DNA from 2 places in the Priestia sp. D51 genome. Region 1 is predicted to be linked to the other one. Evidence: a T-box and tRNA genes for the amino acid it is inferred to sense, from the RefSeq annotation. Region 1 holds a T-box; the other holds one or more tRNA genes.

Region 1 (7,379 bases):
AAGTGGCTGAAGAAATTGGTATTTCTCAAGCGCAGGTTTCTCGTTTAGAAAAAGCTGCTATTAAACAGATGAATAAAAATATTCAAAGTTAACAAAAGCTCTCTAAACTGGCAGCTGCCCGTGTTCATACAATCAATACCATTCACTTTATTTGATGTTCAACTTAATAAGCATCGTGTCTATAAAAACGGACACGGTGCTTATTTTGTATGTATCAATGAATATATGACCAAAAGATATTCATGTTAGATTTCCTATTGCTATGAGGACTTCTCGCTGCTTGTTGAGAATGTCTCTTGATGAAAAACTGTGTAATTAGTGAACAAAATGCTTATAGAAAGAGAATGGCAGAGAAAAAATAAGCTTTTCCTTCATGAAATGAAAATTTGAAAATATATATAGGCTAAGGAATAAAGTTGGCTATAGGAGGAGAGAGCATGTTAAAGATTTCAGAGTTTCAGCTGAAAGATGTAGTGAATGTAGCTGATGGCAAAAAACTTGGAAATGTAGGGGATATTGATATTGACTTAACAACGGGAAAAATACAGGCCGTCATTATCGGAGGCTCTCGTGTATTGGGCTTCTTTGGAAAAGATGATGAAATTGTGATTCCGTGGAAAAATATTGTGAAAATTGGTTCCGATGTCATTTTAGTACGTTATAAAGACGCATTTCAGCCTGAAGAGAATTAGTTTTTTGTCAACAGCACCTAGCAATCTGTGGTACAATATGTGAGAATAAATGAAACAAGGGATGTGTCACATACATGAATCCTGAGCCATTAAAAAAAAGCCATCACGAGTCGTTTATGTGGCTGAGCCCTTGGGTAGAAAAGAATGATATGCTTGTTGTTGGTTTCACCACAAAAAATGGTGGCGTGAGTAAACCTCCATTTGCTTCTTTTAACCTAGGGCTTCACGTAAACGATAACGTAGAAGATGTTATTACAAATAGAAAAATTTTAGCAGCCGAACTAGACATGTCTTTTGAAAGCTTTGTATGTGCTGAACAAGTACATGAAGCAACTGTTCAAAAAGTAACAAAAGCCGACTGTACAAAAGGACTCTACAAGTATGAAGAGGGCATAAAAGCAGCGGATGGCATTTATACAAATGAATCTGATATTTTGTTAGCTTTATGTTATGCAGATTGTGTTCCGCTGTACTTCTATGCGCCTGATCACCATTTAGTTGGTCTTGCTCATGCTGGGTGGAAGGGAACAGTAAAAGATATTGCAGGAAATATGATTCGGCGGTGGGTAGAGCAAGAAAATGTTCCGGTTGAAGATATTTACGTGGCGATTGGCCCTTCGATTGAAGATTGCTGTTATGTTGTCGATAACCGCGTCATTACACAAGTAAACGAAGTAGTTGGCCAAAATGGATATCAAGAAGTAAGCCCTGGACAATACGCGCTTAATTTAAAAAAAGTCAATAAGCTGCTGATTCAAAACGCAGGCGTATTGCCGGAACGAATTTTAACATCGTCGTATTGTACAAGCTGTGAAGATGACCTGTTCTTCTCACATCGCCGCGACCAAGGGAAAACAGGACGCATGTTTAACTTCATAGGCTTTAAGGAGGAGTAATTACATAGTGACAGCTAGCGTAAGTGAAAATCTAGAAGCAGTTCAACAAACAATTGCTGAAGCATGTAAAAAAGTTAATCGAAATCGAGAAGATGTAGAGCTGATTGCTGTAACAAAATATGTTTCCACAAAACGAGCAGCAGAAGCAGTGGATGCAGGCATTTTACATCTTGGAGAAAACAGGGATGAAGGTCTTCTAGAAAAGTATGAATCAATCGGTGAGAAAGCGACCTGGCATTTTATCGGAAGCTTACAAACAAGAAAAGTAAAACATGTGATTGATAAAGTTGACTATATTCATTCACTAGACCGATTATCTTTAGCAAAAGAAATTGATAAACGTGCAGGACATCGTATAAAATGTTTTGTACAAGTTAATGTTGCCGAAGAACAATCAAAGCATGGCCTTGCTGTAGAAGAGGTAATTCCATTTATTCAATCTCTTGAAACATTTACAAATATCCAAGTAGTTGGATTAATGACCATGGCTCCTCACACAGATGACGAGTCCTTGCTTCGCAGCTGTTTTCAAGGTCTAAAAAAATTGCAGAGTCGTATACAAGAACTAAACTTGCAATATGCACCGTGTACGGAGCTATCAATGGGAATGTCAAACGATTATGCAATTGCAATTGAAGAAGGAGCAACATTCATTCGACTAGGAACCACGTTAGTTGGGAATGAACGTTAAGGAGGTGTAATTCAAGATGAGTATGAAAAATCGCTTTAGAAGTTTCTTTGCTCTTGATGACGATACTGAATATGTAGAAGAACATTACGAACAAGAAGAGTCGGTAGAAGAGCCTGTACAGCAGTCGAGACCAGCAGTGAAAGCTAGTCAGCAGCCGAATCAGCAGCAAAACGTGATTAGCTTACAAAGCGTTCAAAAATCATCAAAAATGATGCTTTGCGAACCTCGCGTCTATGCCGAAGCACAAGAAATTACGGATCATTTAAAAAATCGTAAAGTCGTAGTTGTTAATTTACAGCGCATTCAACGAGATCAAGCAGTGAGAATTGTCGACTTTTTAAGTGGTACAGTTTATGCTTTAGGCGGGGACATTCAAAAAATTGGAACCGACATCTTTTTATGTACACCTGATAATGTAGACGTAAGCGGAAGCATTTCAGATATGATGGGAGAACACGATACAACAAACGTAAAGAGGTGGTAGTTTTTGGACATCGTTTTTGGGATTCTCGCAAAATTGATTGGGCTTTACTCATGGGCACTGATTATTTACATTTTGATGTCTTGGGTACCCGATGTAAGGGCCTCTAAGTTTGGTCAGCTGCTTGGCAGTATTTGCGAGCCTTACTTAGAGCCTTTTCGTAAAATCATTCCGCCTATTGGCATGATTGATATTTCACCTCTTGTTGCAATCTTTTTACTACGATTTGCGGAAAGAGGCGTGTATTCACTTAATAATGTGATGGGGTTTATTTAAAAAAGGAATCGCTGGATTCCTTTTTTACATACCAATAGTAGGAGTAATAATATGTCTATTTATGAACATTTTAGGCAAGAAGAACATGGGTTTATTGATCAAGTTCTTCAGTGGAAAGAAGATGTCCTACATCAATACAGCCCAAAATTAACGGACTTTTTAGATCCAAGAGAGCAGCAGATTGTGACGGCTATTGTTGGGACTGAAGGAGAGGTTCAAGTTTCATTTGATGGTGGACAACCGTTTGCTGAACGCAAGCGTGCGCTGCTATATCCGGATTACTATGTGCCTGAAAGCGAAGATTTTCAGTTGCATATGTACGAATTGAATTATCCTAAAAAGTTTGTGACGATTGAACATCCTCAAGTTCTTGGTTCGGCGATGTCCTTAGGACTGCGCCGTTCAAAATTTGGCGATATTTTGGTCGCGGGAGACGATATTCAGCTTGTAGCTGCAGAGGAAATTTCTTCTTATATTGAGATGAATTTAACATCAATTGGAAAAGCCAAAGTTTCACTTTCTTCTATTCAAAGAGAGCAGCTGCATGTGGTAAAAGAAGAGCTGATTGAACACGTTTATACAGTTTCTTCAATGAGGCTTGATGTTTTGCTGTCGACCATTCACAATCTATCAAGACAAAAAGTCCAGCCGTTTATTGCAAATGGAGCGGTAAAAGTAAATTTTAAAGTCATTGAACAGCCTTCTTTTGAATGTCATGAAGGTGATATTTTGTCGCTTCGTGGCCACGGCAGAAGTCGTATCGTTTCACTTGAAGGCAAAACCAAAAAAGAAAAATGGCGAATTGTTGTAGGGAAGCAGAAATAAAGAAATCTACTAGCAGGAAATTTTAAAAATATGTCGAATAAACCATTACTAATGATGTAATGAGACAACACGGAGGTGGCCTAGATGCCTTTAACCCCTTTGGATATTCATAACAAAGAGTTTAATCGCGGGTTTCGCGGATATGATGAAGATGAAGTAAATGAGTTTCTTGACCAAGTAATTAAAGACTATGAGCTGGTAATGCGTGATAAAAAGGAGTTAGAAGGAAGAGTATCTGAATTAACAGATCGTCTTGGACATTTTACTAACATCGAAGAAACGTTAAATAAATCAATTTTAATTGCTCAAGAAGCAGCGGAAGATGTAAAGCGAAACGCTGAAAAAGAAGCGAAGCTCATTATAAAAGAAGCAGAAAAAAATGCGGACCGTATTATTAATGAAGCACTGTCTAAGTCTCGTAAAATTGCGATGGACATTGAGGAGACGAAAAAGCAGTCTAAAGTATTTAGAACTCGTTTCAAAATGTTAATTGAAGCACAGCTTGAAATGTTAAACAGCGATGACTGGGATCAGTTGATGGATTATGAGATGCCAGCGCTAGAAGAAAAAATTGACTAGTCAAGACATCATCTTGACTTCTCACGTTTTGTTGTCATATAATTTGGTAACAGATGAAATTTCATATCAAACAGTACGGAGACAGGGACAGTAGCTTTTTTAGTTTGTCAAAGCGAATCGAGGATGGTGCGAGCTCGATAACAAACAAAAAAGTGAAAATCACCCTAGAGTACCATTGCTGAAATGATGATAGTAAGCAGTGGCGGTTTATTCACGTTACGAATGCAAAGAGGATTTGCGTGCAGCAAATCTACTAGGGTGGTACCGCGGGAGGCCTTCTCGTCCCTTTTTGGGATGAGGAGGTCTTTTTGTTATGGTGCAAAAAGATATGAAATTTACGTTTTTTTTGGAGGGTAAAACATGGAATATAAAGATACATTATTGATGCCAAAAACTGAATTTCCTATGCGTGGAAATTTACCGAACCGCGAGCCTAAAATGCAAGAACAGTGGGCTGAAATGAATATTTATGAAAAAGTACAAAAACGTACGGAAGGCCGTCCGCTATTCGTCCTGCATGATGGACCTCCATATGCCAATGGCGATATTCACATGGGACATGCCTTAAATAAAATTTTAAAAGATTTTATCGTTCGCTATAAGTCGATGTCAGGCTTCTGCGCACCTTATGTGCCAGGCTGGGATACACACGGCTTGCCAATTGAAACGGCTTTAACAAAAAATAAAAAAGTAAACCGCAAAGAAATGACAGTAGCTGAATTCCGTAAGCTTTGCGAACAGTATGCTTGGGAACAAGTAAACGGCCAGCGTGAGCAGTTCAAGCGTTTAGGCGTACGCGGAGATTGGGATAATCCATATGTAACGCTTCAGCCACAGTACGAAGCGCAGCAAATCAAAGTATTTGGCGATATGGCGAAAAAAGGCTATATCTACAAAGGATTAAAACCTGTATACTGGTCCCCTTCAAGTGAATCTGCTTTAGCAGAAGCGGAAATTGAATACTATGACAAGCGTTCAGCTTCTATTTACGTAGCGTTTAATGTGAAAGATGGTAAAGGCGTGCTTGAACAAGATGAAAAATTCATCATTTGGACGACAACACCATGGACAATGCCAGCTAACCAAGGGATTGCTGTCAATCCCGAGCTTCAGTACAGCGTAGTTGAAGCAGATGGAGCAAAATATGTAGTAGCAACTGAACGTATTGAAACAGTTGCTAAAGAAATTGAATGGGCTGACTATAAGACACTTCGTACAGTAAAAGGTTCAGAACTTGAACGCGTGGTAGCTGAACATCCAATCTACAAGCGCGATTCTTTAGTTGTTCTTGGCGATCACGTAACGACTGATGCTGGTACTGGCTGTGTTCATACAGCACCGGGACACGGGGAAGACGACTTTATCGTTGGTCAAAAATATGGTTTGGAAGTTCTTTGTCCAGTTGATAGTAAGGGTCATATGACGAATGAAGCACCAGGATTTGAAGGATTATTCTATGATAAAGCGAATAAGCCGATTACCGACAAACTAGAAGAAGAAGGCGCGCTGTTAAAATTAAGTTTCATTACCCACTCATATCCACATGACTGGCGTACGAAGAAACCAACAATTTTCCGTGCAACAGCACAGTGGTTTGCGTCTATTAAAGATTTCCGTGAAGATTTATTAAAAGCAGTAGAAAAAACAGAATGGGTGCCTACTTGGGGTGAAACGCGACTTTATAACATGGTGCGTGACCGCGGAGACTGGTGTATTTCTCGTCAACGTGCATGGGGCGTTCCGATTCCAGTATTTTATGCTGAAAATGATGAGCCAATCATTACGGACGAGACAATTGAGCACGTATCAAATCTATTTAGAGAACATGGATCAAACGTATGGTTTGAGCGTGAAGCAAAAGACTTGCTTCCAGAAGGCTTTACTCATGAAGGAAGCCCAAATGGCCGTTTCACAAAAGAAACAGACATCATGGACGTATGGTTTGACTCTGGTTCTTCACATCAAGCTGTTCTTGAAGAGCGTGAAGACTTACAGCGTCCGGCTGATTTGTATTTAGAAGGTTCTGACCAATACCGCGGCTGGTTTAATTCAAGTCTTTCTACAAGTGTAGCTGTAACAGGTGAAGCACCTTATAAAGGCGTACTTAGCCACGGATTTGCTTTAGACGGTGAAGGTCGCAAAATGAGTAAGTCATTAGGGAATGTTGTAATTCCAGAAAAAGTAATGAAACAACTAGGTGCGGATATTTTACGTCTATGGGTAGCTTCTGTAGATTACCAAGCGGATGTTCGTGTATCTGATAACATTTTAAAACAAGTAGCAGAAGTATACCGTAAAATCCGCAACACGTTCCGTTTCTTACTAGGAAACCTAGCGGATTTTAATCCAACAACTGACGCTGTAGCCGTTGAAGACCTTCGTGAAGTAGATCGCTACATGCTTGTGAAGCTGAACAAATTAATTGATAAAGTGAAAAAATCTTATGATTCATATGAATTCTCAAGCATTTATCACGCAGTGCATAATTTCTGTACAATTGATATGAGTTCATTCTACTTAGACTTTGCAAAAGATGTATTGTACATTGAAGCAGAAAAGAATGTAGAGCGTCGCAGCATTCAAACGGTTCTTTATGAAACGTTATTATCGTTAACGAAATTAGTGTCTCCAATTCTTTCTCATACAGCAGACGAAGTATGGGTTCACATTCCGAACGTAACGGAAGAAAGCGCGCAGCTAGTTGATATGCCAGAGGTTCAAGAAATTGAAGGAGCAGATCAATTAGTAGAGAAATGGGATGCGTTCATGGAGCTTCGCGATGAAGTCTTAAAAGCGCTAGAACAAGCTCGTAATGAAAAAGTAATCGGTAAGTCTTTAGAAGCAAAATTAACGCTGTATCCAACAGCAGATACGAAAGAGCTGTTAGCCTCTATTTCTGAAAATGTAGGTCAACTCTTCATCGTTTCAGATCTTGAAGT
Region 2 (7,379 bases), 240 kb from region 1:
CGTTGGCAATGGCATTAACTGGAGATGTATTTACAGGGGAAAAAAGAGCAAAAGTCCTTGGGATTTTAGAAGTATATAATGGAGCTGGAAAAGTGGTTGCACCTATAATTGGAGCAACGGCGGCACTCGTTGTATGGTATGCCGCATTTTTTGTGTATCCTTTAGCGGCAGGTGCTGCTTTAGTAGGTATAGCCTTGTATGTGAGAGAAGCGAAAACAGGTTCAGATTCAGTATCTGTTGGAGAGTATTTAAAGAGAGCCATTGGGATTGTCTATGATAAAAGAAAATCGCTTTTTCCTTTATTCTTTGTCGGGGGACTGGGGTTGTTTTTATTATTTGGCATTTTATATTACTTATCTTTTTTAATAGAGGAAACGTATCATATAGACGGTTTTTTCAAAGGAACCGCTTTTTTATTTCCTCTTGGCGCGATGACGCTCGTTTCTTATTGGACCGGTCAGCGAATCAAAACAGATGTAGTGCTCATGAAAAAATTGATGATAGTAGGAATGATTCTTTTATTCGTAATGTTTGGAGTATTAACGGTGATTTATACGCTTCCTGTGCTGATGTTTTGTTTGACAGTCGCCTTTGGCGGCTTAGGATTTGTTCTTCCTTGTATTAATATGATGATTACTTCAGCGGCTTCAGACGAAGAAAGAGGATTTATTGTATCCATTTATGGAACGGTGAGATTTTTAGGAGTAGCGCTGGGACCCGTTGTTTTTGAAGTGTGGATGCATACTGAAAGGCTGATGTTTATTTATAGCTTTAGTTTGCTCGCAGCAGGAGGTTTGTGGGTTTTGTATCAGTTGAAAATTTTTTCTTCTGCAATGGGGAGAAGAAAAGTTGTACAGAAATAAAGAGGCTGGGACAAAAGTATGTTAGTTGAAGAAGCTCCCAACAAATTTGATTCTTGATCAAGAATTAAATTCGTTCGGAGCTTTTCATTGGCAGGGTAAACATAGATTTTATGTATGTAGGTGCTTCTAGCCGTTGATTGGATTCATTTCGTTATGTTTCAATCGCTTTATTAGGTTTTACCTTTTTTCTCATAGGAACCCTTGTGACGAGCAATAAGTAAATGAAGAACGTTCCTATCCAGTAAAGAGAGCTATGTGTTGCTAGAGACAAAGAAAAAGCTTCAAAAAGCGTATAAAGCAGCGTGAAGGCTACCGTACTATAAGCGCTCAGTGCCCATAGCTGTTTGAAAGGAAGCTGCTTCTTAGTGATGAGTCCAATCAGTTTTCCAAGATAAGCAAGGCAGGTAATAGAAAGGAAGTTTAGTCCAGATGTTAATACGTACAGTAAAAGCATAGCGATAGGGACAAGTATGTATAAAGAAAATTTTTGTTCGTGCAGCAAGTTTAACAGTTCATTTTTATCTTTATGATGCCAGTTTAGCAACTCATATGAATACGTTTGTGTTTGTGAATTAGTCGTGATGTAAATTCCATCCTTTAAAAAACCAATTGCATGAGCAGGGGAATGAAACCGTTCAATAGACTGTGAGGGGTCTAAGATAAAAGCGGTACCGTTTACTTTTTTTGTGAAAGGTTGGCTTGACGTAAGCTGTGAATTTGAAATAGAAAAAGAAGAAACAGATTTCGGGAGATCTGTAGTCGCGGTATGATAGCCGTTTACAATCGTCAAAGTCATAAAGAAAAATGTAGGCAGCAAAGAAATGAATGTTAAAAACAGCACAAAGCCAATTGTTTTATTCGTATGCTCAAAGCGAAGCGATCTTATTTTTTTGAAGGAAGTAAAACTCCATGCTATCTTTTTCAGCATGCTCATTGTAAAGCCTCCTATTATTGAAAATTCTGATTATACCTTATTTTATAGCGGAAATTTAAGGTTTACAATAGATTTTAGAAAACGTTACCAATTACAATAGTGCGATGGAGCGTTTTGTCAAAAGCATTTCTTTATATGTACAGATTTTGCTGTCATTGTTTTTGGGGGATATTACGGGCAGTTTGAGGACTGTGCTGTTAATAGTGCAGTGGTACACTCGAAAATCGTTATCTGAAGATATATTTGAAAGTAAAATAAAGGAAGGTCTCGTGGTGCAAGGTCTTTCTTTATAGGAGTGGTTATTGTATGATAAATAGTAATAATAAAAAGGATAGGTGCGGGCATGGCTATTTTATGTTGGGCATTAGTTATCATTAGCTTTGCTGTATCGTTTGTTGGGTTGGTTTATCCCATCATCCCAAGCGTGCTATTTGTAGCGCTAGGATTTGTTATATACGGTTTATTTTATGATTTTAGCTCCTATAGCTGGTTATTTTGGGTGATACAAGGATTGTTAGTTGTCGCACTTTTTTTAGCAGACTATATCGCTAATATTATTGGTGTGAAAAAATTCGGAGGCACTAAAGCAGGCGTTTGGGGAAGTACAGTTGGATTGCTTGTGGGTCCGTTTGTTATTCCGGGATTTGGAATTATTTTAGGGCCGTTTATCGGAGCGATTGTAGGAGAACTGATTGTTCATCGGACCACAATTAGCAACGCAGTAAAAATTGGAGTAGGTTCGGTTATTGGCTTTTTTAGTGGCGCTATCTCGAAAGGATTTATTCAACTGTTGATGATTGCCTATTTTTTATACGCTGTTTTAAAATAATATATTGACTTTAGGCCAGAAACATGTTAAATTTTTAATGTCGCTAGTAAATGTTATATTGTTCCACAGTAGCTCAGTGGTAGAGCTATCGGCTGTTAACCGATCGGTCGTAGGTTCGAGTCCTACCTGTGGAGCCATGGCGGTGTAGCTCAGCTGGCTAGAGCGTACGGTTCATACCCGTGAGGTCGGGGGTTCGATCCCCTCCGCCGCTATTTTCCAATTTACGTTTGTGACATACATAATTCATATTGTTCCACAGTAGCTCAGTGGTAGAGCTATCGGCTGTTAACCGATCGGTCGTAGGTTCGAGTCCTACCTGTGGAGCCACGTGGACCCTTAGCTCAGCTGGTTAGAGCAGACGGCTCATAACCGTCCGGTCGCAGGTTCGAGTCCTGCAGGGTCCACCATTTATAGGGTTGGAGGAATACCCAAGTCCGGCTGAAGGGATCGGTCTTGAAAACCGACAGGGGTGTTAAAGCCCGCGGGGGTTCGAATCCCTCTTCCTCCGCCATACTATTGTCTATTCAAAGCTTCTTTTGAGAAAAAGAAGCTTTTTTTATGTTTAAAAGAATAGCGAATGGGAATTAGGTAAATATAAATCATGGATTAGGTACTTTTTATTTGAAAGAGTAGGGTAAATTTGCTAATCTAAACGTATATGGTGCTTTTGCGCCAAAATGCTTACATATTTTGAAGGAGGAATTATTCATGGCTTACAAATTACCAGAACTACCTTATGCATACGATGCACTGGAACCACATATCGACAAAGAAACAATGAATATTCACCACACAAAACATCACAACACATATGTTACAAACCTAAACGCTGCTGTTGAAGGCAAAGCGGATTTAGAAAGCAAAAGTATTGAAGAGTTAATTTCAAACTTAGATGCTGTTCCTGAAGATATCCGTACAGCAGTACGCAATAACGGTGGCGGTCATGCGAACCACTCATTATTTTGGACAATCCTTTGCCCTAACGGCGGCGGTGCTCCAACTGGTGAATTAGCAGACGCTATCGCTAGCAAATTCGGCAGCTTTGATCAATTCAAAGAAGAATTTGCAAATGCAGCTAAAACTCGCTTCGGTTCTGGCTGGGCTTGGTTAGTTGTAAACAACGGCGAATTAGAAGTAACAAGCACACCAAACCAAGATAGCCCATTAATGGAAGGCAAAACGCCAATTCTTGGTCTAGACGTTTGGGAGCACGCTTACTACTTAAATTATCAAAACCGCCGTCCAGATTACATTTCAGCATTCTTTAATGTTGTAAAATGGGACGAAGTTGCTAAGCGTTACGACGCTGCAAAATAAGCTGAAGACGTATTTAAGAGCCAGTAAAGTAATTATTACCTTTACTGGCTTTTTTGTTTTCCAATTCTTTTACATATCTCCTTTTCTTTTTCACACACTAGGTGTAGAAGAGAAAAGGAGTTTTTTGATATGCCTTTATTAAAAAAAGTAGTTGGAGATGTAGAAGTTAGTAAAGATTTACTTTTGCTTTTAATTATAGGCGGTCTTTATGCCTTGGCTATTTCAATTTCCAATTCGTTTGTTAACATTTATCTGTGGAAACAATCAGGAGAATTTTCGGATCTCGCTATTTATAATTTAGCGGTAGTGGTGCTTCAGCCCCTTACGTTTATTTTAGCAGGTAAATGGGCCAAACGAATTGACCGGGTTGTGGTTTTAAGGTTAGGCGTATCTTTTTTAGCTGTTTTTTATATCGCTGTATTGGTCAGTGGAGCTAACGCAGCCGAGTATTTAGTATTGCTTGGTGGACTGCTGGGTATAGGATATGGCTTTTATTGGCTAGCTTTTAATGTGCTAACTTTTGAAATTACAGAACCTGATACAAGAGACTTTTTTAACGGATTTTTAGGGATCTTAAACTCTTTTGCAGGGATGATTGGTCCTTTAGGAGCGGGCTTTGTTATTTCCGCTTTGTATGAATCACTTGGGTATAAAATTGTGTTTGGTGTATCTCTGCTATTGTTTGTCGGTGCCGTTGTGCTTAGTTTTTTTATTACAAGACGCGCAGCTGAAGGAGTATACAAATTTAAAGAAGTGTGGGCTGAACGAAAAGTCAACAAAGACTGGAATCGAATATTACAGGCTCATTTCTTTCAAGGATTGCGTGAAGGTACGTTCATTTTTGTCGTATCCGTTATGGTATTTATTACGACGGGAAGTGAATTAGCTTTAGGAACTTATGGACTGGTGAATTCAGCGGTGGCGTTTGTAGGATACTATGTAGCCTCAAGATTTATTAAGCAAAAAAATCGCCTTCGATTTATTTTCACCGGGGGCCTCCTTCTCTATGGAGCAGTCTTTTTGCTTATCTTTAACTTATCGTATCCAAAGTTAATTATATATGCTGTTTGTATTGCCATTGCCTATCCTATTTTGTTGGTTCCATTCATTTCTCTAACGTACGATGTGATTGGACGAGCAAAGGACGTTGTTTCAAAAAGAATCGAATACATTGTTGTCAGAGAAGTATTTCTGAATATTGGGCGCGTCGTTTCCATATCTTTATTTTTAATAGCCGTACTATTTTTTGATGAAGCAAAAAGTATTCCTATTTTATTATCTATTGTTGGAGCAGGGCATACGATCATTTATTTTTGTGTAAGACATATCTCACAGCCTCTGCACAAAAAAGAAACGACTGTTACTCCTCCAGTATTAAATGAAGGAGACGGAGAGTCTCCAGCTTAGAGTATTATCAGCTCCTTCATTTGTACTATGGAAAATGCCTCTCTTTTCTTTTAGAATAAATACGTTGTGTAAATAGGCACCTGCCAGGTGTCTATTTATTTGCTAAATGTCTGATTTTATGGTGTTATGGTATATATGTTTTATAAAGTGTAGGTGTTGGTATGAAAAAGAAAAAAAGAAGAAAAAGTCACGTGCCTTTTCGTGTGAACTTACTTTTCTTGACCGTATTTGCCCTATTTTCCGTATTAATTTTGCGGTTGGGACTTGTTCAAATTGTGTACGGTGAGAATTACGAACGAGAAGTCGAAAAAACACAGGACGTTACAGTCAGTACGCCTGTTCCTCGAGGGAAAATGTACGATCGGTATAACCGCGTAATTGTAGATAATACCTCTTTAAATACGATTACATATACTCGTTTTCAAGGAAATACAGCTGAAGAAAGGCTGCGCATCGCTAAAAAGTTAGCCACTATGATCGATGTTCCTTACACCACAAATGTGATTGATATTCCAGAAAATAGAAAGAATAAAGATGCTAAAAACGTGGTAAAAATTACAGAACGCGACATGAAGGATTACTGGATTATGCTTCACCCTAAAGAAGCGGAGCAGAAAATTACGAAAGCTGATCGCAAAAAAGTTCAAGATGGTGAAATGACTGATGACGAACTGTATCAACGTCAGTTAGACCGCATTTCTAAAAAAGATTTAGAAAGTTTAAAGAGTGATTTAGAAGTTCTAGCTATTAAGCGCCAAATGGAGGCAGGTTATTCTAACACCCCGCAAATTGTTAAAAGCGGTGTGACAAATGAAGAGTATGCCGTTGTAAGTGAGCATTTAGATGAACTTCCGGGTGTTGATACAACAACGTATTGGGATCGCTCATACCCAGAAAACAGCACTCTCCGTACTTTGCTTGGAAATGTATCCTCTGCCAACGAGGGTCTGCCCAAAGATAAAGTACAGTATTACTTATCAAGAGGCTATAGTCGAAATGACCAAGTTGGGACGAGCTATTTAGAGAAGCAATACGAAGCTCAGCTCAGCGGTCAAAAAGAAAAAGTCCAGTATGTAACAGATGATAAAGGAAATCTCCTTGATACAATTCAAGTGTCGAAAGGCGAACGCGGCAGTGATTTGGTTTTAACTATTGATATGGAGCTTCAAAAAGCGGTAGAAAAACAAATTACGGACCAGCTTTTAGCCAAAAAGAAAATGAAAGGAACGCAGTTTTTAGACCGTGCTTTTGTGATTATGATGGATCCTCACACAGGAGAAATCTTAACAATGGCAGGTAAAAAATACACCATTGATAAGAAGACTGGGGTACCTAAAATAGAAGATTTTGCATTAGGGAATATTTCAACATCTTATACAATGGGCTCTGTTGTAAAAGGGGCAACGGTTCTAGCTGGCTTAGATTCAGGAGCTATTAAGCCAAACACAGTGTTCGTTGATGAACCGTTAAAAATTAAAGGAACACCAATTAAGAAATCAGCTGAGGCTGAGGGGTTAGGACCCTTAACGTATTCATCCGCGTTAAAATATTCATCCAACGTATTTATGTTTAAAACGGTAATGGCGATGGCTGGATTACAGTACCACAAGAACATGACTTTACCGATTAAACCTGACACATTCAGCGAACTGCGTTCGTACTACAGTCAGTTCGGCTTAGGCGTATCAACAGGCATAAACCTCGATAACGAATCAACAGGTGTACAAGGAGGAAGCAATGTTCCAGGTACAGCGCTTGATTTAGGAATTGGCCAGTATGATACGTACACGCCGCTGCAGCTTGTTCAATATACTTCTGCAATAGCTAATGGAGGGTATCGCATCAAGCCGCAGCTAGTAAAAGAAATCCGAAAACCAACGATAAAGACCGATGAAATTGGCGGTACGCAGCATTCCTTTGAACCTGATGTGTTAAATCGTATCACGATGAAAGAAGAATACATTAAAGATGTTCAAAATGGCTTTAAGCGGGTTACGCAGGAACAAGGCGGTACAGGGTACGCAGCTTT

What was found. The T-box of region 1 lies ahead of ileS (isoleucine--tRNA ligase). A T-box ahead of a tRNA ligase gene usually reads a tRNA of that ligase, here a tRNA-Ile.
Region 2: it has a tRNA-Ile gene. The T-box ahead of ileS (isoleucine--tRNA ligase) is inferred to sense a tRNA for this amino acid. The anticodon was not compared.

Annotation. Positions count from the first base shown of each region.
Region 1 is NZ_JBLTIR010000001.1:614,436-621,814, forward strand. Features, by position in the region: gene sigG (RNA polymerase sporulation sigma factor SigG) at 1-92, shown strand, start outside; gene ACNHOZ_RS03275 (YlmC/YmxH family sporulation protein) at 438-692, shown strand; gene pgeF (peptidoglycan editing factor PgeF) at 767-1,588, shown strand; gene ACNHOZ_RS03285 (YggS family pyridoxal phosphate-dependent enzyme) at 1,596-2,279, shown strand; gene ACNHOZ_RS03290 (cell division protein SepF) at 2,296-2,763, shown strand; gene ACNHOZ_RS03295 (YggT family protein) at 2,767-3,036, shown strand; gene ACNHOZ_RS03300 (YlmH family RNA-binding protein) at 3,088-3,861, shown strand; gene ACNHOZ_RS03305 (DivIVA domain-containing protein) at 3,946-4,440, shown strand; T-box leader at 4,510-4,730, shown strand; gene ileS (isoleucine--tRNA ligase) at 4,801-7,379, shown strand, end outside.
Region 2 is NZ_JBLTIR010000001.1:377,456-384,834, forward strand. Features, by position in the region: gene ACNHOZ_RS01995 (MFS transporter) at 1-863, shown strand, start outside; gene ACNHOZ_RS02000 (DUF1189 domain-containing protein) at 1,015-1,797, opposite strand; gene ACNHOZ_RS02005 (DUF456 domain-containing protein) at 2,141-2,626, shown strand; tRNA gene ACNHOZ_RS02010 (tRNA-Asn) at 2,689-2,763, shown strand; tRNA gene ACNHOZ_RS02015 (tRNA-Met) at 2,765-2,838, shown strand; tRNA gene ACNHOZ_RS02020 (tRNA-Asn) at 2,879-2,953, shown strand; tRNA gene ACNHOZ_RS02025 (tRNA-Ile) at 2,957-3,033, shown strand; tRNA gene ACNHOZ_RS02030 (tRNA-Ser) at 3,045-3,137, shown strand; gene sodA (superoxide dismutase SodA) at 3,335-3,943, shown strand; gene ACNHOZ_RS02040 (MFS transporter) at 4,073-5,350, shown strand; gene ACNHOZ_RS02045 (peptidoglycan D,D-transpeptidase FtsI family protein) at 5,512-7,379, shown strand, end outside.